DNA from 3 places in the Agathobaculum faecis genome. Region 3 is predicted to be linked to each of the others. Evidence: riboswitches for the same ligand, from Rfam matches in the RefSeq annotation. Region 3 holds a riboswitch; each other region holds the start of a gene.
The links. Region 3 has a riboswitch for FMN ahead of H8S45_RS01310 (ECF transporter S component). Riboswitches for the same ligand answer to the same signal wherever they lie in the genome.
Positions count from the first base shown of each region.

Region 1: it holds a riboswitch for FMN, as region 3 does, so the genes downstream of both, ribD (bifunctional diaminohydroxyphosphoribosylaminopyrimidine deaminase/5-amino-6-(5-phosphoribosylamino)uracil reductase RibD) here and H8S45_RS01310 (ECF transporter S component) in region 3, are expected to answer to the same signal.
Region 2: it holds a riboswitch for FMN, as region 3 does, so the genes downstream of both, H8S45_RS13995 (MATE family efflux transporter) here and H8S45_RS01310 (ECF transporter S component) in region 3, are expected to answer to the same signal.

Region 1 covers NZ_JACOPL010000003.1:94,229-97,501, forward strand. The annotation lists gene H8S45_RS03945 (bifunctional 3,4-dihydroxy-2-butanone-4-phosphate synthase/GTP cyclohydrolase II) at 1-224, opposite strand, end outside; gene H8S45_RS03950 (riboflavin synthase) at 246-887, opposite strand; gene ribD (bifunctional diaminohydroxyphosphoribosylaminopyrimidine deaminase/5-amino-6-(5-phosphoribosylamino)uracil reductase RibD) at 869-1,966, opposite strand; FMN riboswitch at 2,121-2,248, opposite strand; gene H8S45_RS03960 (ammonium transporter) at 2,403-3,273, opposite strand, start outside.
Region 2 covers NZ_JACOPL010000019.1:18,218-21,490, forward strand. The annotation lists gene H8S45_RS13995 (MATE family efflux transporter) at 142-1,521, opposite strand; FMN riboswitch at 1,668-1,778, opposite strand; gene H8S45_RS14000 (Mov34/MPN/PAD-1 family protein) at 2,070-3,273, shown strand, end outside.
Region 3 covers NZ_JACOPL010000001.1:266,505-269,777, forward strand. The annotation lists gene H8S45_RS01300 (HAD family hydrolase) at 1-162, shown strand, start outside; gene H8S45_RS01305 (metallophosphoesterase) at 247-1,092, opposite strand; gene H8S45_RS01310 (ECF transporter S component) at 1,163-1,780, opposite strand; FMN riboswitch at 1,870-2,002, opposite strand; gene H8S45_RS01315 (toprim domain-containing protein) at 2,048-2,659, opposite strand; gene holA (DNA polymerase III subunit delta) at 2,656-3,273, opposite strand, start outside.

The sequences.
Region 1 (3,273 bases), on a different contig from region 3:
ATCTGCTCAAAGCCGAGCCGAGCCGCGATTTCCGCGCTCATCGGCGTGCAGATCAGCCCTTTGGCATGGGTCGCCATAAAGTTAACGTTCTCCGTGGTCGCAAATTCCGCCGCGCAGATCAGGTCGCCCTCGTTCTCGCGGTCCGGATCGTCGATCGCCATGATCAGCCGGCCGGCGCGCAGCTCGTCAAGCGCCTGTTCGATGGTTGCAAAGTTTTGCTGCATGATTCCGCCTCCCTCTTTCTGTTAAAAGCCGTGTTGGCTGAGAAATTCCATAGTGACGTCCGTCTGCCGGGCGGTATGCGGGGCAAGCAGCTTTTCCACATACTTGCCGATCACATCGCATTCCAGATTCACCCGTTCGCCCTGCCGCTTGCCGAGCAGGGTGGTCTGTGCGCCGGTATGCGGTATGATGGACACGGCAAAGCCCTGTCCGTCCACCTGCGCGACCGTCAGGCTGACGCCGTCGATCGCAATCGAGCCCTTTTCCACAATGTACCGCAGCAGAGCCGTGGGCGTCTTGACCGACAGCCAGACCGCGTTATCCTCGCGGAGGAGCGACGCGACCGTCCCCGTGCCGTCGATATGTCCGGACACGATGTGTCCGCCTAACCGCCCGTCCGCGGGCATCGCGCGCTCCAGGTTGACCGGCGCGCCCGCGCGCAGCTCCCCCAAGTCAGAGCGGCGCAGGGTTTCTGCCATCACGTCCGCGGTAAACGTCCGCCCATCCAGCTCCGCAGCCGTCAGGCATACGCCGTTTACCGCTATACTGTCGCCGCACCGTGTCCCCGCGAGCACGGCATCGGCCGCAATCATCAGCCGCGCGCCCCGCGCGCCGTGCGCGATGCGTTCGACGCGCCCGACCTCCTCTACAAGTCCTGTGAACATGGCAGGTATCCCTCCAACAAAAAGTCCTCTCCAACCGGCTCGGCGGTCAGACCGGTCAGACGCCACGCATCTGCCATCCGAGCAAGCCCCTGCCCGCCGGCCGGCGTCCTGGCCGTGCTACCGCCGAGCAGCTTGGGCGCGATATACGCCTGCACCTTGCGGACGATGCCGGCTTCCAGCGCGGCGAACGCCAGCGTCGTGCCGCCCTCCAGCAGGATACTGTCCACGCCGCGCGCGCCGAGCTGCCGCATCAGCTCGCGCAGATCGACCCGTCCATCCCGCTCCCCGCAGAGCAGGATCTGCGCGCCCGCCTTTTTGAGCGCGGCAGCCCGCTCATTCCAGCCGACTGCCGCGATTATGGTCGGTATCTCGCCCGCGCTTTGGATCAGGCGGCTGTCCAGCGGTGTGCGCGCCCGACTGTCGCACACAATGCGCAGCGGATCACGCCCGCCAGGTATGCGGCAGGTGAGCAGCGGATCGTCCGCCAGCACCGTGTCCACGCCCACCATGATTGCGGAAAGCTGCCCGCGCACCTCATGCACTCTGCACCGTGCGGCCTCCCCGCTCACCCAACGGCTGTCGCCCGAAGCGGACGCAGTCTTGCCGTCCAGCGTCATCGCGTATTTATACACGACAAACGGCGTCCGGTGCTGGATAAAGTGGAAAAACACTTCATTCAGCCGCCAGCACTCCTGTTCCAGCACGCCGGTCTCGACCTCCACGCCCGCCTCGCGCAGCAGGCGCACCCCTTTCCCGTCGACGAGCGGATTAGGGTCCGTGCATCCGACCACCACGCGGGCGATACCCCGCTCCAAAATCGCGTCCGTGCAGGGCGGCGTGCGGCCCCAGTGGCAGCAAGGCTCCAGCGTGACATACAGCGTCGCACCCGCGGGGTCCTCCGTGCAGGCAGCCAGCGCATTTCGCTCCGCATGCGGCCCGCCGCACGTCTCATGCCATCCCTCGCCGATCACGCGCCCGCCGCGGGCGATCACACAGCCCACCATCGGATTCGGGCTGACCCGTCCCGCACCGCGCCGCGCCAGCTCGAGCGCCCTGCGCATCAGAAGCTCCTCTTGCAAACGGCATCATCTCCCAATAAAAAATGTCCCGAAAGCCGCAGACTTCCGGGACATATATGGCGCGCCGCCAAACAAAAAATCCTGAAACGCCGCGCGACGTTTCAGGACGGTAAACAAGCGAATCAAACAAAGGGGCATCCCCCTTTTGCTTTCACACTTTCTTCTTTCATCCAGACTATACTGTCGGCCTCGGAGTTCCACCGAGTCATGCTTCCGCCGGAAAGGCGTCCGCTCGCGGGCTGTACCGCCGGTAGGGAATTGCACCCTGCCCTGAAGAAATCTGTTTATTCGGTTTTCCTGCAGAAAGCTTTCTGCTCTTTCAGTATACACCCTTCCCCACAAAATGCAAGCATAAATTTTCATCTGGCCTCCGGTTTCTGCAGAAAGTGAGACAGAGCAGCCGCCCTGTCCCACTGTTCCGGCTTGTTCCCCTCGATCAGTCGTCGTACTGCAGCGCGTCGTAGCCCTCCGCGCCCGTGCGCACCTTGACCGCGTTTTCCACATCGTACACAAATATCTTTCCGTCGCCGATGTGGCCGGTGTACAGCACCTTTTTGGCCGTTTCGATCACAGTCTCGACCGGCACCTTGGATACCACGATCTCCATCTTGATCTTGGGCAGCAGCGTCACGTCCACCTCCGCGCCGCGGTAGTACTCGGGCGCGCCTTTCTGCGTGCCGCAACCGACCACATTGGTCACGGTCATGCCCGCAATGCCGATCTCGTTCATCGCGTTTTTCAGCACCTCGAATTTGGACTGCTTGGCAAGGATGACCACCTTGCTCAGCTTGTGTCCGCCGCTGGACGCTTCGGATGTAATCTTAGTGACCGGCACCGCCTGAGCGGGCGCGGCCGCGGCCGCAGCCGCTTCCCCTGTGTCGTCCTGCGCCGCCTTGGTACCCAGCACGGACGGAACCACCGGCATAAAGTCCGCATAGGCGGAGGGCAGGCCGTGCTCGGGCTTGTCAAGGCCCATGATCTCTTCGGCCTCGCTGACGCGCAGGCCGACCGTATGCTTGATGATCTGGAACACCACGGTCATCGTGACCGCGACCCACGCGATCACCACGGCCATGCCGAGCGCCTGGATGGCCAGCGCGTGCCAGCCGCCGCCGTAGAACAGGCCGACCGGCGCCACGTCGTTCGTACCGTAGGCGTAGTAGCCGAACAGGCCGACCATCAGCGTGCCGGTCGCGCCGCACAGGCCGTGTACACCGACCGCGCCAACCGGATCGTCCACCTTGAGCTTCTGGTCGATGAATTCAATGCCGAACACCACCACAAAGCCCGCAATGATGCCGATGATG
Region 2 (3,273 bases), on a different contig from region 3:
GACTCCTCGGCGGGGTGCCGTCCGCCTAGCTGAGCTGACCCAGCTGGATACCACCATCTCTTTTCGTATTCACATGTTCTGAAAGCAGGACCATCTCTGAAGGGGGGACGCGGTGTGTTGCTTGGTTCCGTCTCCACCGGCTTACGAGAGCCAACCCTGTTTTTTCCAACGCCGGAACTCCCGCAGTACCAACACCAGGGAGAGGAGAAAGGAAACCACGTCGGCAACGGGGGCTGCCAGAAGCGCCCCATTGAAGCCAAAGGTCTGGGACAGCAGCAGTGCCAGGGGAATCAGCACCACAGCCTGCCGGATTAAGGGAATGGCCAGCGCCTGCACGGGCTTCCCAATCCCCTGGAAAAAGGAGGCGGTAGCCATGTGAATCCCATAGAGGAAAAAGGCCAGCATGTAAACTCGGAAGATGTGCTGGCAGGCATCTAGGTACACTGGGTCCCCTGAGACAAACAATGTGCCAATGGCCCGGGGGAAGAGCTGATAGACCGCAAACCAGCCCACAGACACCACCAGCGCAATGGTGGCCGCCATACGGTAGGTGGCCCGCACCCTGTCATACCGTTTGGCGCCGAAATTGTAGCCGTTGATGGGCTGGGTGGCTGAGGACACTCCCACGAACATGGCGTGGGCAATCTGGTACACCTTCATCACCATGCCATAAACCGAAAGCGCCACATCCCCGCCATAGGCCGTCTGGGCCCCATACCGGGTCATCAGGTTGTTCATGGTCACTTGGACGGCAGCGGTCATAATCTGCGTGAGGAAACTGGGGATGCCCAGCTTAAAAATCCGACCCGTGAGGGCCGCCGTGGGACGCAGCCAGGCCCGGCGAATCCGCACCGACTGAAGCCGCCGCAGATAGGCTAGGCACAGACCGCCGGCCGCCACCTGTCCAATGACGGTGGCAATGGCGGCCCCCACCACCCCCATGTGCAGACCGAAAATGAAAACAGGGTCCAGCACCGTGTTGATCACCGCCCCTAAAATCATGCACTTCATGGTGTATTTGGGGTTGCCGTCCGCCCGGATGATGGCCGTGAGAGCAGAGCTGAAGAGCAGGAAGGGCAGCCCCCAGACGATGATCCGGGTATAATCCAGAGACGCCTGAAAGGCCGTCTCCGTGGCCCCGAACAACAGGACAATCTGCCGGGCAAACAGGCTTCCCCCCACCGCTAGGAAAACCCCCGCGGCCACCAGCAGGGTCACGGTATGGCTGGCGGTCCGGTCCGCCTCCTCTTGCTGCCGGCGGCCCAGGCAGAGGCTCATATTCGCCGCGCAGCCGTCCCCGATCATCAGTGCCAGGGCAATGGTGACAATGGTCAGGGGAAAGGCCACGTTGGTGGCGGCCATCCCCATAACCCCCACCCCCTGGCCGACAAAGATCTGATCCACAATGTTATACAAGTAGTTGACCATCAGGGTCAGGGCTGTGGGGATCGAGTACCGACAGATCAGACGGCCGATGGGTTCGGTCTCTATAGGATTCTGTTTCCGTTGGGGTTGTTCCATAGCTCCCGCTCCTTTCTTCCACGGCGGGGCAGACGGGCAACAAAAAGCACCCGGATACGCCCCTGATCTCAGGGCCGCCGGATGCCATCCCAAGCTCACGTTACAGACAACAAGGGGATGGGAGGCCGCCCGTGACACGCCGCAACCTCTTTCTTCTCCCATCCAGACCAACTGTTGGCTTCGGACTTTCACCGAATCAGCGCATGGCTCGCGGGCTTTGACCGCCAGTAGAGAATACCTCGTTTCCGAAGAAAGCATTTCTTTTGCTTTAGGATAGCACACCTTCCCCACCTGTGTCAATGGAAATTTTCCTAAATAAGGGTAAAAACATTTCATCTTTCCAAAGCAGGTAAGCCGTGCTATATTAAAGGAGAAATCAGGTCAGAGTAATTCGTGTCAGAGTAACCCGCCCAGGAGGCAGTCTGCCTGTCTGGACCGCACACCAGCTCCGTACTTGATTCATCACCTGACTTAGACCATGCAGAATCCACTATCGGATACTGTATGGTCTTTTTTTGCGTCAAAACCGAGAATGGAGGAAAAAGACTATGAGCGAACAGAACAACAGCATGAACGGAATGGATCCTGGGACCGGAAATAGCCTGGAGGAGCTTTTCGGTTCCGCACTCCCGCCGTTAGACCTTGGGGATCAGATACCCGCATCAGCGCAGACGATGCAGCCCCAGCCAGTGCCGGTTGAAAGCCAGCCGGCCGCAGCTCCGGAAGCGCAGCCGCAGCCCATTCCCCAGCAGGTGGAGCAGGCCCAGCCGCAGATGCAGCCACCCCAGGCTGTGCCGAACCGCGCAGGGCAGCCCAGTATGCAGCAAACGCCGCAGACAGGCCCCGTTCCTGCACCGCAGGCGGTACAACAGACAGCAGGCCCCGTAACGCAGGCAGCCCCCACTGCACCAGTACAGCAGCCTGCAGCAGCGCCCACCCCGCAGCCCGCGGCCGGCCAGGTCATAGACCTGTTTGGCGCGGTCGCGGAGGACGGTGTGGAGGCGCGCCTCGCACGGCTGGCCAACGCCGCCCCTGTATTCGAGTACGGCTCTATCCGGGAGGATATCACAGACCCCGCCATGACCTTTGAACAGCTCCGCGTCAAAATGTCCGCGGACTGCCCTGAGCTCGAAGCACGCAGCCATGTGTCCTGGACTGTGGGCTACGCCGGTATCACGGAGCGGGTATCCAGCGCGGACGCGAGTATCTTCGAGACAAAGGCCAAAATCGAAAAGGGCAGGAAATTTAAGGACGCACTGAAAAAGCTGAAGGAAAAGGACAGGGATCCGGTATGTACCGTCAAGCCTACGGTCACGGCCCAGAAAAAGGGCGTGCTGCGCTTCCCAGGCTACAAGGGGCTGTTCTGCAGCACAGAACAGGCGGAGCAGTCGGATAAGGCTATCGCATACATCCCCGCACAGGACGGCAGGGTATACGAAATGCGCCGCAACGGGATCGGCACATTTATCGCGCCGTCCCAGCATATTGCGGAGCTGGAGGGCGTCCGGTCAGGCTTTCGCATGAGCCTGCCCCGCCTCCCGGCGGCTCTGCTCGCGCAGATCATCGCATTTTTCCGGCGCGTGTGCGTGGACTGCGGCAGGGATGTCGAGGCGCTGGTCAATGTACTGTGGGACCGACAGGGACGCCAATACGTCCTGCACGTCCCGCCGCAGCGCATTGACAAGGCCAGCGTGGAGACGGACCTCTCGCAGCAGCCGGACCCAGAGCGGTACCTGCACGTCATGGACGTGC
Region 3 (3,273 bases):
GACAGCTATAATGATGAGGATATGATCCACGCAGCATATCTGGGTTTTGCACCAGCAAATGCGGACGATGGGATATTACAGGCGGCAGACGTCCATGTCCGAGAGAATGACCTGGATGCGGTCGCCGCAGTAGTCGAATATTTGGAAGCGCATTATTCATGATGCGCTTCTTTTCACCCTCCCTCAATTATACAAAACTTTTCTTTTGTATAATTGTATGTATCTTCTTTTTAGAAAGCACCCTCTCTATTGGGGAGCGATATCAACGACGACAATCTCCGGCGGATTAAAAACACGGGGCTTCCAATCCAATACCAGGCCGCGTCCCACAATTTCCGTCATAGCACCAATTTGATACTGGCCACCGGCGTATTCCGGAAAAAAGCCTTGATTGGGCGCAATCAGACCATTCATGATATACGGGATTCTCCATTGGCCGCCGTGTGCATGACCGCAAAGCGTTAAATCAAACGGATGCGCAGCGTATTCCTCTATATATTCCGGACGGTGCGCCAGCAGGATATGAAACGCATCATCCTTGAACAGGTCGTCAAAACTTTGCAGCGCTTTCCGGTAGGACGCTGCATTCCCATATGAGCTTGGCACGCGGTCGCCATAGGCTGCCGGATCATCCACACCGCAGATCACATATTCTCGGCCGTCCACTGTTATACGCTCCCGTTCATTATGTAAGACGTGTATTCCATAGGACTCTATCATCCGGAATATCTGCTCCGGCTCACTGCTCCAATATTCATGATTGCCGGATACATAATAGCATGGCGCGATTTCTGTAATCTGTTTTAGCAGCAGCTTTGCGCCGTCCTGCGGTTGTTTATCGTCAACAATATCGCCGCATAGTGCGATAATATCCGGCTGCAGCTCCTTCACCCTGCGAAGAAGCGGTGTCTGGTCATTTCCGTAAACATAGCTGTGCAGGTCGGAAAGCATGACGATTCGCAGCCTTTCCTCTGCGTTGAGTTTGGGCGTTGACACCGTATAGCGACGTGGCATCAATCCGCAATATAGGCCGCATATCCCCACGCCGACCGCGCACATCAGGACAGCGGACAATATCCGTTTTCTTTTCATTACTGGGACTCCTTTTTTCTTTATTTATTAAAAAAGCGCGGCAGGTCCTCTCCCCTCCGCGCTTTTTGGTTCAGCCCACCTGCTGGCTTTTATGATGCAGGTCAATCTGTTTGGATTTAATAAATACGCTAAGCTTTTTGTAAGCCAGCATCGTAATCACCGTCAAAATTACCCCCTTAATCAGATTGAACGGCAATATGCCAAACAACAAGTATGCACTCATCCCATCAATCGCAGGATTGACCGCAGCGCACATCTGGAATATCGCATCCAGATTCCACCCCATTCCGTTCACATAAAACGGAATAATGAGAAAATAGTTGGTCAGCATCCCCATGCAGGCCATGGCCACCGCGCCGACGGCGCAGCCGATAACCGCAAATTTACGGCTTTTGTGCATGCGATAAAGCAACACAGCAACAATCACCAGGGTGGAAAGCATCAGGAAATCCGCCAATTCTCCCGAACCGGCCGTTTGGCTCTGTGTTAAATGAATCAGATCCTTGATACCGATCATGGTAATCGCCGGGCCAATTCCAAAAATAAACGCGCCGATCAGGACCACCGCTCCGGAAAGGTCCACTTTGAGAAACGGCGGCATAAACGGGATCGGGAATTCAAAATACATAAGAACGGTAGCGATTGCCGCAAATACGGCGGTATAGGTGATCTTGCTTGCTTTTGTCATGGTTCTGTCTCCTTTGTAAGGAGTTCTGTTTGGTTGGGTAAATAAAAAGCCCTTGGAAATCTCCAAGGGCTTGCAGACGTACCGAGATACACCTGTTTCTTTCATCCGGACTATAACCGTCGGTTGGGATTCACACCCATCATGCCTTGCGGCTCGCAGACTATCAGGAACAACGCCCTGTATACTGCCGGTGGAGACTTTCACTCCGCCCTGAAACAGAACTGATTTAATTTACGCTTTTATTATAGGTCAATTAGGATGGTTTTGTCAATGGTTTTCAGAAAAATGCTGCAGGATAGCCTCAATTTCCTGCCGTGTTCCGACTGCATTGATAAATTCCAGCAGTGCGTTGGCCGTCATATGCGCGGGCAGCGCCAGCTCCTGCAGGAGCCGCTGCCGCCGCGCTGCACTGTCAGTCCGACCGGTCAGTCCCCATGTATAGAAATCCGCTTTCGTGATCGGGCTATCGGAGGTATCCCTCCCTTTTTGCGCCTCCCCATCCAGAAAGGTCGCACCAGCCCTGCGCAGCGCGTCGCACAGAATATCCGGCCGCATTCCTTCGACGCCGAGTTTGCCCTCTTTGGAAGCGTGCCGCTTGCGTTTTTCCTTTCCCCAAACATCCGGTACATACGCCTGCTTGATGCGATCCCGAGGCAGTACGCCTTTCAGATAATTCCGGATCACAAAGCCCGCTCCATCGCTATCCGTCAGGACAATCAACCCGCGTGCCTGCGCGATACGCCGCAGCAGCTTCAGCCGGTCCTTGTCATGGAAGATACGGAAGCCGCCGGTCTCTAATACAACGGTATCCACCACCTGTTTGAGCGTATTGATATCATATCGTCCCTCTACAAGGATCGCTTCCCGAATACGGATCATGCACGCTCCCCCTTCTGCGCGGATGCAAGCGCAAGCAGGGTCAGCTCGATCTGCTTCTGCCGGTCGACAGCGCTCCCTTTCAGCGCGGTATCCGTCTGCGCGCAAAGAGACGCCGCCTGTCGCAGCCAGTCGAGTGAAACGCGGCGCGCGGCATTCTGTATCTGTCGGGCATAGTACGGCGATTTGGAGCCGATCAGCTCCATCAGCAGCCGCTCCCCTCCCCTTGCGCTCTCACACAGCTTAGCGCCGTATAGACGCTGAATGTGGCGCGTAATGGTCGTGAAAATCATAACCTCATTGTTTTTTTGCGCAATCAGCTCGCCTACCAGAGAAACCGCCCTGTCGAATTTACCCGCCGTGATCGCATCCGTCAGATCGAAAATAACCGCGTCCAGAACCGGCGAGCATACCGCGTCGATATTATATTTGCGGATCTCCCCTGTTGTCGTATGCGCGGCCGCCTTATCGATTTCGCCGGCCAGATTGGTCATCGAATTTCCGCACAGGAATATCAGGTATGAAGCGTTATCCGAGGTAATCGTGCAGCCAAGCGACCGGACCCGCCGCTCAATCCATGCAACCAGCTCATTCTCCTCCAAACGGCTGCATTCCGC